Regions from separate parts of the Ligilactobacillus faecis genome, predicted to be linked through region 1. Evidence: predicted binding sites of a transcription regulator. Region 1 holds the regulator's gene; each other region holds the start of a gene.

Region 1 (5,195 bases):
ACTATATTGTCCACTAAGATACTCGGAGACTGCCTGGTATCTTTCTTCAAGTGTATGTTTAGTAGTTCTTCTAGACATAAAAAATCCCCCTAGAGTGATCACAGAATCTTTATTATTTCCGTGTCCACTCTAGGGGAATCATATCATTCTATTGTAGGAAGTGTTTGTAGGAAGTGTTTGTAGGAATATCCATATCAGTTGACGAATACCCATTTTTAATCAGTTAAAAATTCTTCTAAAGCCAAGCTACTTTCTTCCCAAGCTATTTCAGCTTCTTCCAAAGCAGTTGTTGTTTCTTCGAGCTCTTTTTGTAAAGTAGCCATTTTTTCGAGATCGTTGAAGTTTTCTGGCAAGGCCATTTGAGTTTCGAGATTTTCTTTTTTAGCGTCAAGATCAGTGACTTGTTGTTCTAAAGTAGCAACATTACGCCGTAAACGTCGCTCTTCTTTTTGACGTTCTTTACTTTGCGCATAGCTTGTTTTTCCACTTGAAACGTTTTTTGTTTCTGTCTGCGGTGCTGTTTGTTTTTCTTTAGCTAAGGCAAGTTCAGCTTGCTCTTCTTTTTTAGCGACATAATAATCGTAATCACCTAGGTAAACAGTGCTTCCTGTTTTAGCGATCTCGATCACGCTCGTAGCAACTTTATTGATAAAGTAACGGTCGTGTGAAACGAGTAATACTGTACCATCGAAATCTTTGATAGCTTGTTCGAGCACTTCTTTACTATCGATATCAAGGTGGTTCGTTGGTTCGTCTAAAACTAAGAAGTTATCGTGTTGCATTGAAAGCTTAGTCAACAAGAGACGGGCTTTTTCGCCTCCTGAAAGACTATGGATCGTCTTTTTGACGTCATCACCACTGAATAAAAAGCTCCCTAAAAGTGAGCGGATATCTTTTTCTGGTGTAGTTGGATGCTCATCCCAGATCTCAGCTAAAACAGTTTTTTTATCGTGTAAGTTATGTTGCTCTTGATCGTAGTAGCCTGGGTGCACGTTAGTTCCAAATGTGGCTGAGCCTTTGAGGAAAGGCTGCTTGTGTAAAATACTCTTTAGTAATGTGGATTTTCCGACCCCATTAGGTCCAACTAAAGCGATAACTTGACGTTTTCTGATCTCAAAATCGATCGGTTCAGCAATGATCTGGTCATCGTAACCGATCGCAGCGTCGTTGACTTTCAAGACGACGTTGCCGCTTTCTTCGGCAGCTTTGAAACGAAAATGCATACTTTTTTCGTCACCTTCAGGCCGTTCGAGTCGGTCGATTTTTTCGAGTTGCTTGCGCTTACTTTGAGCGCGTTTAGTCGTTGAAGCACGTACGAGATTTTTATTGACGAAATCTTCGAGTTTGTGGATCTCGACTTGTTGCTTTTCATAATTTTTCCACGCAAGTTCTTTTCGCTTTTCTTTTTCTACGATGTAGTCAGAATAATTGCCTTTGTAATAGTGGGCTTTACCGCGACTGATCTCATAAACTTCATTGACGATCTTATCTAAAAAGTAGCGGTCGTGCGAGACGATCAAAAGAGCGCCTGTATATGTCTGGATATAGCCTTCAAGCCAAGTCAAAGTTTCGATATCTAAATGGTTCGTCGGTTCGTCCAAGATCAAAAGATCGCGTTTTTCTAAGAGCAATTTGGCTAAGGCCAGGCGTGTCTTTTGACCACCAGATAAAGATGCGATCGGGCGTTCAAAATCTTCGGGTAAGAAGTTGAAACCGTGTAAGACTGAGCGGATCTCAGCTTCATAGCCATAGCCGTTTTGTTCTTTAAAATCATGCAAGAGTTGGTCGTATTGCTTCAAAAGTTGTTGGTAAGCTGGCGTTTCATGATTTTCAGCTTGACTTGCGATCTGATCTTCGAGTTGATGGAGGCGTTTTTCCATTTGGCGAAGTTCGCTAAAGACGCTCAACATTTCAGCATAGATCGTCTTAGTAGATTCTAAGCCGGTATTTTGGGCTAAATAACCGACCGTCAATCCTTTTTTGCGAACGATCTGGCCTTCGTCAGGCGCTTCTTCGTCGATGATCATTTTTAATAAAGTTGATTTCCCAGCTCCATTTTTCCCGACAAGAGCGATCCGGGAATGATCTTGGATATCTAGATCGATATTTTCAAATAGTGTGTCGGCCCCAAAATGACGTCCGACTTTTTGGACTTGTAATAAGATCATATTTTCACCTAATTTCTTTAAAATAAATATATTTCACAAAGTATTGACAGCAATTTGCTTAAATAACAGTCTCTAAGCATTAGATTGTGAATAGATTAACATTTTTTAGTATTATTATTGTATGGGGTATGCTAAAATTTATCTATTGGTTTTACAAAATAAAATTAGTCGGTCAAAGTGTGATCGGTTGACCCAAACTAGTTTCTGAAAGGAGCTCATAGATATGGCGACGTCAAATATTCCTGAAGCAACAGCTAAGCGTCTGCCGATCTATTATCGGTATTTGAACATGCTAGCGACTGCTGGAACTGACCATATCTCTTCGACTGAACTAGCCGAAGTAGTCAAGATCGATCCGGCTACGATCCGGCGTGATCTTTCATATTTTGGTGCCCTCGGAAAAAGAGGGTACGGGTACAATGTTCTCGATCTGTTAGAATTTTTCAAAAAGACTCTTAGTCAAGATAAATTAACAAATGTTGCTTTGATCGGAGTCGGTCATTTAGGGCAAGCTCTGTTAAATTATAATTTTCATCAAAGTAATAATACGCGGATCAGTGTGGCATTTGATATCGATCAAGCCTTAACTGGGAAGATCCAAAGTGGAGTCCCAGTCTATCCGCTAGAAGATATGAAAGAACAACTTCGGCTACAACAGATCAAGATCGCGATCTTGACTGTTCCGATCGAAGCTGCGCAAGCGGTAACTGATGATCTAGTTGAAGCTGGGATCGAAGGAATCTTGAACTTCACCCCTTTGCGGATCAGTGTCCCTAAACGCGTTCGCGTTCAAAATGTTGATCTGACAAACGAACTGCAGACACTGATCTACTTTTTACAACATTTCAACGAATAGAACTTAACTCTTTCATTATATAAAAAGGAGCTGGAAATTGGTATACCAGCTCCTTTTTTAAGCCAATAATAAGATCGTCAGATTCATCAAACAATGCATGATGATCGGATCGCGTAAACGGTCAGTTTTAGTATAAACATAACACAACACGAGCCCGATCAAAAGATAAGTCAAATAGTGTCCATCTTGGTGTGCCAAGCTAAAGAGTAGACTAGAGATAAAGGCCGCTAAAAGTGGATCACTAAATAAAGCTAGATCTTTAAATAAGACTTTACGAAAGACGAATTCTTCCATTACAGGTAAGAAGATGACGATCGTTAGTAGGTAATAAGGGTACTTGTGATAAACGGCTAGTAAGTAACTCGTATTTGCTGAAAAACGTGGGCTAGCAAAAAAGAGCTGTTCGAATAAAGGCCCACCCCATTGACAAAAGAAGAGCAATAAAAGCCCTAAAAGAAGGTAGAGCCCTTCTTTTGGCAAAGTGGTCTTTAGCTGATCTGAGCGGTCTGACGCATGCAAACGGGTATACCAGATCATCAAACAAGCACCGCTCCCGTTGATCAAAGTGACTAGTGGATAATAAAGATCATTGTTTTTGAGTAATTGCCAAAGTAAAGGGCTGAGCATCATCGTCAAACAATAGATCACTAAGATCACAAGGGCATTTTTGGGTAAAGTTTTTTTCATTAAGAACATCCTCACCTTACGTAAGCTACTCATTAATTATAGCAGATTATCGCAAGAAAAAATGCACGTATTTTAGCACTCTGAGAAGTCGAGTGATAAAATGCTTGCATTTTAAAAGTAAAGTGAGTATAGTAATAGTTGTAGTTAGTTAGCACTCGAAAGTCTTGAGTGCTAAAAAAGAATTTGGAGGGATATAACGTGCTTAAACCATTAGGAGATCGCGTCATTTTAGAGGTCGAAAAAGAAGAAGAAAAAACAGTCGGTGGGATCGTTTTAGCAGGTAATGCTAAAGAAAAACCACAAACTGCAAAGGTAGTTGCTGTTGGTACGGGACGTATCCTTGATAACGGCGAAAAGGTAGCGATGACCGTTAAAGCTGGCGATGTTGTCGTTTTTGATAAATATGCTGGCTCAGAAGTTGAATATGACGGAGTTAAATACTTGGTCATGCATGAAAAAGATCTTTTAGCTATCGTGGAATAAAAAATAATCAATTTGAATTTAAATCACATGAGGTGAATCATAAATGGCAAAGGAAATCAAATTTTCAGAAGATGCACGCGCAAAGATGCTTGCTGGGGTCGATAAATTAGCTGATACAGTAAAATCAACGATCGGACCTAAAGGACGTAACGTTGTTTTGGAACAAACATACGGAACACCAACGATCACAAATGACGGTGTGACTATCGCTAAGGCGATCGAATTAGAAGATCACTTTGAAAATATGGGGGCTAAATTAGTCGCTGAAGTTGCTTCTAAGACAAATGATATTGCTGGTGACGGTACGACAACAGCTACCGTTTTGACCCAATCCATCGTTAACGAAGGGATGAAAAACGTTACTGCTGGTGCGAACCCAGTTGGTATCCGTCGTGGGATCGAATTAGCTACTAAAGCAGCGGTCGATGGTCTGCACAAGATGTCACACAAAGTTGAGTCTAAGAGTGATATCGCACAGATCGCTTCGATCTCTTCAGCTAACGAAGAAGTTGGTCAATTGATCGCCGATGCAATGGAAAAAGTTGGTAACGACGGTGTGATCACGATCGAAGAATCAAAAGGGATCGATACTTCATTAGACGTTGTTGAAGGGATGCAATTTGACCGTGGCTACTTATCACAATACATGGTCACAGACAACGACAAGATGGAAGCTGATCTAGAAAACCCATACTTGTTGATCACAGATAAGAAGATCTCCAATATTCAAGAGATCTTACCATTATTGCAATCGATCGTTGAACAAGGTCGTCCATTGTTGATCATTGCTGATGATGTTGACGGTGAAGCCCTACCAACGCTTGTTTTGAACAAGATCCGTGGGACATTCAACGTTGTTGCTGTTAAAGCACCAGGCTTTGGTGATCGTCGGAAAGAAATGTTGCAAGATATCGCAACTTTGACAGGCGCAACTGTGATCACAGATGATCTTGGCCTTCAATTAAAAGACACAACGCTTGACCAATTAGGGACAGCTGGTC
Region 2 (5,195 bases), 140 kb from region 1:
AGGGGACTTCAACGTATTTTTCTTGACCTTCTTTGATCGTTACTTGCCCGTTCATCAGATCGATCACTTGGTCGCTGAATTCTTTGACTTGAGGAGTATCGATCGCAACAAGAGCAGTCACCTCGGTGGCAAAGTGTGTATCTAATAAGTTGATCTGTTTGTTTTCTAAGTAGTTTTGTAATTTTCCAAAAGCAGAATAACTGACAGTTAATGCAAGTTCAGTTTGAACGACTTTTTTGACGATCCCAACAGTTTCGATCGCGTGAGAAGTGGCATTGCTATAAGCTCTGATCAAGCCTCCTGCTCCTAATTTGATCCCACCAAAGTAACGTGTCACGACTGCACAGACGTTATGCAATTCCAAATTTTTCAAGACTTCGAGGATCGGGACACCGGCTGTCCCTGAAGGTTCTCCATTGTCGCTTTCTCGTTGGATCTCATCATTTAGGCCGATCATATAAGCAAAGCAATTATGTGTTGCCTTGCGGTGTTTGGCCTTGATCTCAGCGATAAAGGCTTTGGCTTCAGCTTCTGTTTCAGTTCGGGCTAAAGTACAGATGAATTGTGATTTTTTGATGATCAACTCAGCTGTCCCATTCTCTTTTAAAGTTAAATAAGGGCGCATTTTTTCCATAAAATACCTCGTTTGATATTAATGAGTAGTGATAAAGGATCTAACGGCATTTAGGTCATCTAGGATCGCTAAAGTTTGCTTTTCTTGTGTTGGAGTCGGTTCGATAACATCTGGGACCATGATGACTGGAAGGTTGGCGCGGTTAGCAGCTAAGATCCCGTTAGCTGAATCTTCGATGACTAGGGCTTTATTTTTGTCTTTTGCGCCACCTTTTTTGAAAGCGGTCAAAAAGATCTCAGGCGCTGGTTTAGTTTCATGGACATCTTCAGCTGAAATTATTTCCTTAAAACCGTTTTTATCAACTGGAGTATGATCTAAGAAAAATTCGATCTCACTGCGATAATTACTTGAAGCAACTACATAAGGGATCTCTTTAGCTCTTAAATAGTCAGTCAAAGCAATAAAACCAGGTTTAACAAGGAGTTCACCACGTTCTACTAAAGGATGGACGTATTGACCACTTAGCTTCAAGAAATCTTCGATCAAAGTCCGATCGTTACCATAGTCTTTGATCATTTGTTCTTTCATTGGTTCTGTGCCAGCGCCGATAAATTGTTTATAGTACTCAAGTGAGTAGTCCATCTTTAATTTTTCAGCTGCTAGTTTATTTGCATGGTAATAAACTTTTTCTGAGTCAAAGATCACACCATCCATATCAAAGATCACAAGTTCTAGATCCATATTCTATCCCCACATTCTAAAAATTCATTACTTTAATTATAGCATTATTCGTTTATGGAATAAAAAACACTGGGACGAAAACGCCTCAGTGTAAAAATCACTATTTTTCAGCTTTTTTAGCTTCTTTAGCCTTTGTTTCGGCTTCTTTGCGTTTAGCGTCAGCTAATTTTTCTTCGGCTAAACGATGTTCAAGCTTTGAATCATTTCTACGTGTCATCAAAAGACATCCCTTTCTAATACGCCCATATTATAGTCTTCTTTTGCGATTTAAACAAGTGATATGACTTTCTTTGTGATAAAGGTAACATTAAATAATTTCTAGGAGAAATTTTTAAATATTTTTTAGTAAATGTTGTGCAAAATCAATGACTTCTAGCGAAATGAATAAAGTTAATAAATGCACAAAATTAACAATGAAGAGCAGATACGTTATAATCATCGTGTAAGCGCTATAGAAATTTTAAGAGATAATTTAGGCCTGAGATGGTTTGCCGTTAAGAAAGGAAGTTTTAATATGACATTAAAGATTGATTTTGAAGCACTGAAGACGCTTTCTCCTGCTGAGATCAAACCGATCCAAGTTTTAGACGAGCAGGGAAAGGTCGTGGCGCCAGAACTTTTTCCTGACTTAAGTGATGAACGATTAGTTGAACTTTTTAAGAAAATGTTATGGTCGCGGATCTTAGATGAACGCTCGACAAAATTGAATCGGCAAGGGCGTCTGGGCTTTTTTGCACCAACAGCAGGAGAAGAAGCTTCACAGATCGCATCTGAGTTTGCAATGCAAAAAGAAGATTTCCTCTTACCGGCTTACCGGGATGTGCCACAATTAGTCATGCATGGTCTTCCTTTGGAAAAGGCTTTCTTGTGGTCGCGAGGGCATGTTTTGGGGAATCAATATCCTGATGATCTGGTAGCGCTACCACCACAGATCATCATCGGTGCGCAGTATGTCCAAGCTGCTGGTGTTGCATTAGGACTAAAGAAAAAAGGAAGTCCTAATGTTGCTTATACCTATACAGGTGATGGTGGAACTTCTCAAGGTGATTTTTATGAAGGGATCAACTTTGCAGGAGCTTTCCAAGTTCCAGCGATCTTTGTCGTGCAAAATAATGGCTATGCGATCTCAGTACCACGTACGGTCCAAACAGCTGCTAAAACGCTAGCTCAAAAAGGGATCGCTGCTGGTATCCCAGGACTCCAAGTTGATGGAATGGATGCCTTGGCAGTCTATACTGTGATGAGTGAGGCAAGAAAATACAGTGCAGCTGGTAATGGACCTGTTTTGATCGAAACTTTGACTTATCGTTTTGGACCACATACGCTTTCAGGAGATGATCCACATCGCTATCGGACTGCCAATGAAGAAAATGAGTGGTTACAAAAAGATCCATTGATCCGCTTTAGAACATATCTAGACGCTAAAGGGTTATGGTCGAAAGAACAAGAAGAAGATTTTACCGCTCAAGTCAACGAAGAGATCACAGAAGCGATGAAAAAGGCTGAGCAAGCACCAAAACAAAAAATCAGTGAATACTTGAAAAATGTTTTTGTGGAGACCCCGCAAGCCTTAGAAGAACAGATCGCTAAGTTTGTGGCAAAGGAGGAAGAATAATGGCTAAAACGACGATGATCAAAGCGATCAATCAAGCATTGGAAGAAGAATTGAAACGTGATAAAAATGTTTTGGTATTTGGTGAAGATGTAGGCCAAAACGGTGGTGTTTTTCGGGCGACTGACGGTCTTCAAGCTAAAGTAGGCAAAGAACAAGTCTTTGATACTCCGTTGGCAGAATCTGGGATCGGTGGACTAGCTTTAGGACTAGCTTTAACTGGTTTTCGTCCAATACCTGAGATCCAGTTTTTTGGGTTTGTTTTTGAAGTTATGGATGAGATCGCCGCCCAGATCTCGCGGACTCATTTTCGCCTTGGAGGTACACGTAAGATGCCAGTGACGATCAGAGCACCGTTTGGTGGGGGAGTCCACACGCCCGAACTCCACTCAGATAGTTTAGAAGGGTTAGTGGCACAAACTCCAGGTCTGAAGGTCGTGATCCCCAGTGATCCTTATGATGCCAAAGGTCTTTTGATCGCAGCGATCCGTTCAGATGACCCGATTGTCTTTTTAGAACATATGAAATTGTATCGTTCTTTCAAACAAGAAGTCCCAGCTGAAGCTTATACAGTTCCGTTAGATAAAGCAGCTGTTAAACGTGAAGGCCATGATGTAACGCTCATCACGTATGGTTACATGGTCCATGAAAGTTTACGTGCCGCAGATGAGTTGGCTAAAGAAGGGATCGAAGCAGAAGTGGTCGATCTCCGAACTATTTCACCGTTAGATGAAGAAACGATCTTAGCCTCGGTCAAACGAACACACCGAGTTGTTTTAGTGCAAGAAGCGCAAAGACAGGCAGGTGTCAATGGGCAAGTTGCAGCTTTGATCGCTGAAAAAGGGATCTTAGAACTAGAAGCCCCGATCGGTCGTGTCGATGCCCCAGATACGCCATATCCATTTAGTGAAGCCGAAGAAAGCTGGTTACCAAATAAAAATGATATCGTAACAAAAGTCAAAGAGATCGTTAATTTCTAACAAGAATAGCAAAAGGAAAGGATATCTAACGCAAAGCATCTGCGGTAGAGTAGGTGAAGTCATGAGTAAATATCAATTTAAATTACCAGATATCGGAGAAGGGATCGCCGAAGGAGTCATTGGTGAATGGCATGTCAAAGTTGGTGATGAAGTCAAAGAAGATGGTGATCTTGTGCAGATCGAGAATGATAAATCGGTCGAAGAGATCCCAAGTCCGATCGCAGGCAAAGTTACAGCGATCTTAGTTCAAGCAGGAGAGACAGCAGAGGTCGGCGATCCTTTGATCGAGTTAGAAGTAGCTGAAGGTAAAGGAAATGTCACAGATGATCAAACTCCAGTCGCAAAAGTAGGCTCAGCCACAGAGGATGCAAAGACTCAAGTGCCAACAAAAGAAGAGATACCTGCAAAAGAAAGTACTAAAGCTTTTCCAGTCTTAGCGATGCCGGCTGTGCGTAAATATGCGCGCGAAGTAGGGGTCGATCTAGCTACGCTCAAAGGGACTGGACGTCACGGGCAGATCTTACGGACAGATGTTGAGCAAGCGTTAACGAATACGCCGACAAATCCAGTAACAAAAGAAGTAGCACCGGCAATGGAAACAAAAGTAAAAACTGCTATTGTGTCGAGTGTTTTGAACGGTGGCAGTTCAGAATGGCCTGAAACAAGTGAAAAGATGTCGCCAGTCCGTAAGGCTACTGCTAAAGCGATGACACGCTCGGTCTCACAGATCCCACATGTCCATGTTTTTGATGAAGTTAATGTCGATAAACTATGGGATCATCGGCAAAAATATAAGGCTTTGGCTGCCGAACGGGGCGTACATTTGACCTTTATGGCATATGTGGTCAAAGCTTTAGCGATCGTAATGCGTGAATTTCCAGTCTTTAATAGTTCTGTCGATATGCAAGCCCAAACGATCAATTATAAAGATTACATCAATGTCGGGATCGCTACTGATACAGAGCATGGACTGTTTGTTCCTAATGTCAAGCATGCGGATCATTTGAGCCTTTTTGGGCTCGCAAAACAGATCAGTGAAAATACGGCTAAAGCAAAAGAAAATAAATTATCGCGTGCTGATATGGAACATACTGGGATGTCGATCACCAATATCGGTTCTGTCGGGGGCGGTTTCTTTACGCCGATCATCAATTGGCCTGAAGTTGCGATCTTAGGGATGGGCAAGATCATGCCTGAACCAGTCGTTGTTGACGATGAGATCAAGGTGGCACGGATCTTGAAATTATCGTTAGCTTTTGATCATCGGGCGATCGATGGTGCTACTGCA
Region 3 (5,195 bases), 1.1 Mb from region 1:
GGATGAAAGGTGCCTGTTGTGCTGCTAAAGTGAAAGAAAGCTTAAGCAAACTCGTTGAAGATGTCAAAGTTGACCTAAAAAAAGGCACAGCTGAGTATATTGGCGATGAGACGATCGATCACTTGAACGATACTTTAGAAGGCACGCCGTACTCAGTTATAGCTGAAACAAGTGCAAAACTAAAATAAAGCTAAAAAAGAGGCTATTAAAAGGCCTCTTTTTTAGTTATTCAAAAAAACTTATATGACTTTTGAGATAGGTAGTTTACAATAAGAGTATAAATAAGAAAGGGGGGCTAGCAATGTATGATTACCGTGAAGATATCAAGCAATTGCTCAATGTAACTGGTAACACTCATAATGAACTAAAGATCGCAGCTGAAGCGATCCGAGTTATTTTAAAGATCGCTGAAAAAAACGGAAACGAGCAACAGCAGACCGTAAGTGAAAGTGAAGAAGAGCAAAAAGATGATCAGTCGGAGCAAACTGCGCAGCTCAAAACAAATAAAGTAGACGTAAAAACTGTGCCAGAACAAAAAAGTGACTTGGTACAAGAAACGACAGTAGCAAAAGAAGAGCCAGAGTTGCAGATCGAAGTGACTAAAAGACCAACGCTAAAGATCGATCGGACGCTCCAAACGCTCCAAACGATGTTGACGGCTAAAGGGGATAGCAAAGCTCTAGAAGCATGGATCAAGAAAGAACCTCAGATCTTTGAGAAACTTTTTGAAATGGTGATGGTCTATAAAGTCTCGACTCGTAGAATGGGATTTAAAGCCTATAACAAAAATAATAAAGAATTGAAGTTTAATGAATTTATTCGGAATCAGTACAATCCGCGGAATGGAGATGCGATCATTGTCAATAATGCTCATTCAGATACTCCGCGGATCGTTAAACTGATCCGCCGCCCAGATGAACTGTATGTCCCCAATACGATCACTTTTGATCAAGGGGTCGTTGAGATGAATGATGAAGGTAAATTAGTCGTTGAACATGATGTAAATGGTCATGAATTAGTTGTTGATGGGCGGATCTTTACATATAAAGTCCCGCTCCAAGCATTTAATGTCAAAGAAGGCAGTTTAGTTCGCTTACGCTGGTACGCACGACCGCGTGGGATCCGTTTGAATGATGATATCTCGATCGCTTGGGTCTACCCAGAAAAGCACGAACACCCAAATGTTACACCTAAAAAAGAGAGTACACCTAAAGCCACCTTTAAACCAGCGATCGAATTTGATCTTGCCGGTAAGACAGTCGGGATCGTCGTGGGGCGTGAATTATATCGTGATAAATACGAAGAGATCATCAAAGCTCATGGAGGCGAGATGATCATGGTCGATGCATTTTATCACCGTCGCGATCCCGAACGCTATTTTGCTAGAAGATTGAGTGGGGCTGACTATATTGTCATGGTCCAAAATCAAAATAAACATAATACAAGTTATGCTTTAGCGAAGATCAAAGATCAATTTGAAGGCTTTGCTGTAGCTAAAAATCTAACTGGGATCCAAGTCGAACAAGCGATCTATCGAGCTTATAAAGGCCTTCCAGCTTTTGTAACTGGACAATAATAGGATAAATGATACGAATGAGTTAAGTTTAGCTTATTCGTATTTTTTCTTAAAAAGTTTGTTTTTTGTTGCACAAATTTTACTTTTATTAGCTAAAAGTAAAATTTTAGGTAGATGAGTTCTAAGGACTATTTAAAAAATAGGTAACAGTGTAAAATGAACATTATTACTAAATGTAAGCGCTGAGAAGTAGATAAAAATATTTAAAAAAAAAGAGTAAAAATAATTGAAATCGTTCTCAAAAAGCGCTAATATAATTAGTGAAGTTATTCACATGATGGTTGTGATGACTTATCGATACGTCAGTAATTGGAGGGAACATTAAATGAGTAAAGATGAAAAACAAAAAAAGCGCGTTTTGACACCTGAAGAAAAAGAAGCTAAGCAAAAGAAAGCTCAAGCTTATACCGAAGAACTAGTTGAAAAAGCGCTCAAAGCTGAAGCAAAGTATGCGACTTTTACCCAAGAACAAGTTGATAAGATCGTTTTTGAAGCCGCTTTAGCTGGCTCAGAAGCAGCTTTGGAGCTAGCGCATGAAGCCGTTGCTGAGACTGGTCGAGGCGTTGTTGAAGATAAAGATACTAAAAACCGCTTTGCAACTGAAAATATTTACAATTTGATCAAACACGAAAAAACTGTTGGGGTCATTTCAGAAGATAAGATCAAAGGTCAAGTCAAGATCGCTGCTCCTTTAGGGGTCTTAGCAGGGATCGTTCCGACAACGAATCCAACTTCGACTACGATGTTCAAGGCCCTCATGGCTTTAAAAACGCGCAATGCGATCGTTTTTGCCTTCCATCCTCAAGCTCAAAAATGTTCAGCTCATGCAGCTAAGATCATTTATGATGCTGCCGTCGCTGCTGGCGCTCCTAAAGATATCATCCAGTGGGTCGAAACGCCATCATTAGAAAATACGACAGCTTTGATCCAAAATAAAAAGATTGCTTCGATCTTGGCAACTGGCGGTCCAGGAATGGTCAACGCTGCTTTACGTTCTGGTAACCCTTCGATGGGTGTTGGAGCTGGTAACGGGGCTGTTTTTGTCGATCACACTGCACATTTGGAACGCGCAGTTGAAGATCTTTTATTATCAAAACGCTTTGATAATGGTATGATCTGTGCAACAGAAAACTCTGCTGTCGTTGAAGCACCAGTCTACGATAAATGGTTAGAATTGATGCAAGAAAAAGGTGCTTACTTAGTACCAAAAGAAGACTATGAAAAGATCGCAGACTTTGTCTTTAATGACAACCATGGTGTCAACGGACCTGTAGCTGGACGTTCAGCCCAATGGATCGCAGAACAAGCAGGTGTCTATTTACCAGAAGATAAAGATGTGATGCTCTTTGAACTTGATCCTAAAAATATCGGCGAAAAGCTTTCATCTGAGAAACTTTCACCCCTTTTGTCAGTTTATAAGGCTAAAGATCGAAAAGATGGGATCAAGATCGTTGGAGCTTTGCTCGATTATCAAGGAGCAGGACACAATGCTGCGATCCAGATCGGTTCGCAAGGCGATCCGTTTGTCACAGAGTTTGGCGACCAGACAAAATCTGCACGTCTCTTAGTTAACCAACCAGACTCGATCGGTGGGATCGGTGATATTTACACAGACGCACTTCGACCAAGTTTGACACTTGGAACAGGATCATGGGGGAAGAATTCATTGTCACATAATTTATCTACAAATGATCTTTTGAACATCAAGACCGTGGCTAAACGTCGTAACCGTCCACAATGGGTCCGTTTGCCAGAAAAGATCTATTATGAAAATAACGCGATCTCATATTTGCAAGATGATACTGAAGAGATCAAGCGTGCCTTTATCGTTGCTGACCCAGGGATGGTTCAATTTGGTTTTGTTGATAAAGTTTTAGAACAATTGTTGATTCGAGAAACACCAGTTAAAACATCGCTTTATGGTACAGTTCGACCTGATCCAACGTTAGGCCAAACGATCGAGATCGCGCGCCAAATGGCTGAATTCAAACCAGATACTGTGATCGCACTTGGGGGCGGTTCGGCGCTTGATGCGGCGAAGATCGCTCGTTATATTTATGAATATTCGCTTGAGCAAGGACCTGGGTTTATGGATAGTTATGAAAACGTCAGTGAACTCTTCACGCTCTTGCAACAAAAATTTGTCGATATCCGCAAGCGGATCGTCAAATTCCACCACGCGGTCGAGACAAAACTGATCGCGATCCCAACGACCTCTGGGACTGGTTCTGAAGTAACACCATTTGCCGTGATCACTGACGATAAAACACATGTTAAATATCCGTTAGCTGATTACGAATTGACACCACAGATCGCGATCGTTGATCCAGAATTTGTCATGACTGTGCCAAAACGCACTGTAGCTCTTTCAGGGCTTGATACGCTCTCGCATGCGTTAGAATCGTACGTTTCTGTTATGGCCTCTGACTTTACACGTCCATGGTCGTTAGAAGCGATCAAGTTAGTCTTTGAAAACTTAGTTGAATCATATAACTATGATCCAAAGAATCCAACATTAGCGGGTGAAAAAGCACGAGAAAATATGCACTATGCAGCAACTTTAGGCGGGATGGCCTTTGCTAATGCGTTCTTAGGGATCAACCACTCGATCGCCCATAAAGTTGGGGGTGAGTTTGGGTTACCACATGGTTTATGTATCTCGATCGCAATGCAACCAGTGATCCGCTTCAATGGGACTTCAGGTAAAGTAAAACGAACACCTTACCCACGTTATGAAGTTTACCGCGCTCAAAAAGACTATGCTGATATTGCACGCGCTTTAGGACTTAAAGGCAAAGATGATGCTGAATTAGTCGAAGCTTTATGTCAAAAGATCACCGAGCTTTTCAAAGCGTTAGATGTAGAACCAAAACTTTCGGCTAATGGCGTGACTAAAGAAGCGTTTGAAGGAGCGTTAGATGATATGGTCGATCTGATCTATAACGATCAATGTACTCCAGCGAACCCACGGCAACCATTTTTAGAAGATATTCGCCAATTACTGCTTGATCAATTTTAAAATGGGACTGTGATATAGAAAGTGATGTTTTTGAGCTTCAAGGCACTCAAAGACATCACTTTTTTTCTTGTTGAAGAAGGTGAGCAGATAATTTTTGCTCTTAAAATGACCGTGTTATATTTTAATGAGATTCAGCCGGAAATTCCGTGACTTTAGTCATGGGATGGATAGGCCCTATCAAGCTTCGTAAGGAGCTTTTTTCATCTCATTGTATTTTTGATCGTTTATATATTTCTCAACTACTTCTTTACCCATATTACCTAATGTGCTCATGTAGTAACTAGGCGACCATAAATGACCACCCCAGTATCGGGACTGCCGAATTTCCGGGTGTCGACGTAAGAAAATAAAGGCACTTCTGCCTTTGAGCGCTTTGATGGCGCTAGTCGGTGCCTTGCTAGGCGGAAAGCTAATTAAGACATGAACATGGTCAGGTATAACTTCCATTTTCTCGATTAAGATTTCGTTATCCTCGGCTACTTGCCATAGGATATCCTTCATTTCGTTTGATAACTCATCAGTAGTAAAAGTTTTATGACGATATTTAGTAACCCAGATCAAATGGTAATGGAAATTATAGATATAACGACGAGTATAAAT

Evidence for each region. The regulator Rex, encoded in region 1, represses fermentation and respiration genes when NADH is low (regulators of the CRP and FNR family bind a similar motif). The targets are predictions, from matches to a motif close to TTGTGAANTANTTCACAA.
Region 2: the regulator Rex is predicted to act here: its motif matches at 1,606-1,623, upstream of pdhA (pyruvate dehydrogenase (acetyl-transferring) E1 component subunit alpha).
Region 3: the regulator Rex is predicted to act here: its motif matches at 1,835-1,852, upstream of adhE (bifunctional acetaldehyde-CoA/alcohol dehydrogenase).

What each region holds. Positions count from the first base shown of each region.
Region 1 is NZ_CP123639.1:1,573,422-1,578,616, forward strand. Features, by position in the region: partial or broken gene QFX10_RS07175 (IS3 family transposase) at 1-78, opposite strand, end outside; gene QFX10_RS07180 (ABC-F family ATP-binding cassette domain-containing protein) at 216-2,168, opposite strand; gene QFX10_RS07185 (redox-sensing transcriptional repressor Rex) at 2,392-3,024, shown strand; gene QFX10_RS07190 (CPBP family intramembrane glutamic endopeptidase) at 3,082-3,711, opposite strand; gene groES (co-chaperone GroES) at 3,910-4,194, shown strand; gene groL (chaperonin GroEL) at 4,238-5,195, shown strand, end outside.
Region 2 is NZ_CP123639.1:1,431,110-1,436,304, forward strand. Features, by position in the region: gene QFX10_RS06590 (YigZ family protein) at 1-625, opposite strand, end outside; gene QFX10_RS06595 (HAD family hydrolase) at 653-1,315, opposite strand; gene pdhA (pyruvate dehydrogenase (acetyl-transferring) E1 component subunit alpha) at 1,830-2,930, shown strand; gene QFX10_RS06605 (alpha-ketoacid dehydrogenase subunit beta) at 2,930-3,907, shown strand; gene QFX10_RS06610 (dihydrolipoamide acetyltransferase family protein) at 3,969-5,195, shown strand, end outside.
Region 3 is NZ_CP123639.1:448,226-453,420, reverse strand. Features, by position in the region: gene QFX10_RS02440 (heavy-metal-associated domain-containing protein) at 1-188, shown strand, start outside; gene QFX10_RS02435 (hypothetical protein) at 302-1,576, shown strand; gene adhE (bifunctional acetaldehyde-CoA/alcohol dehydrogenase) at 1,902-4,595, shown strand; gene tnpA (IS200/IS605 family transposase) at 4,773-5,195, opposite strand, start outside.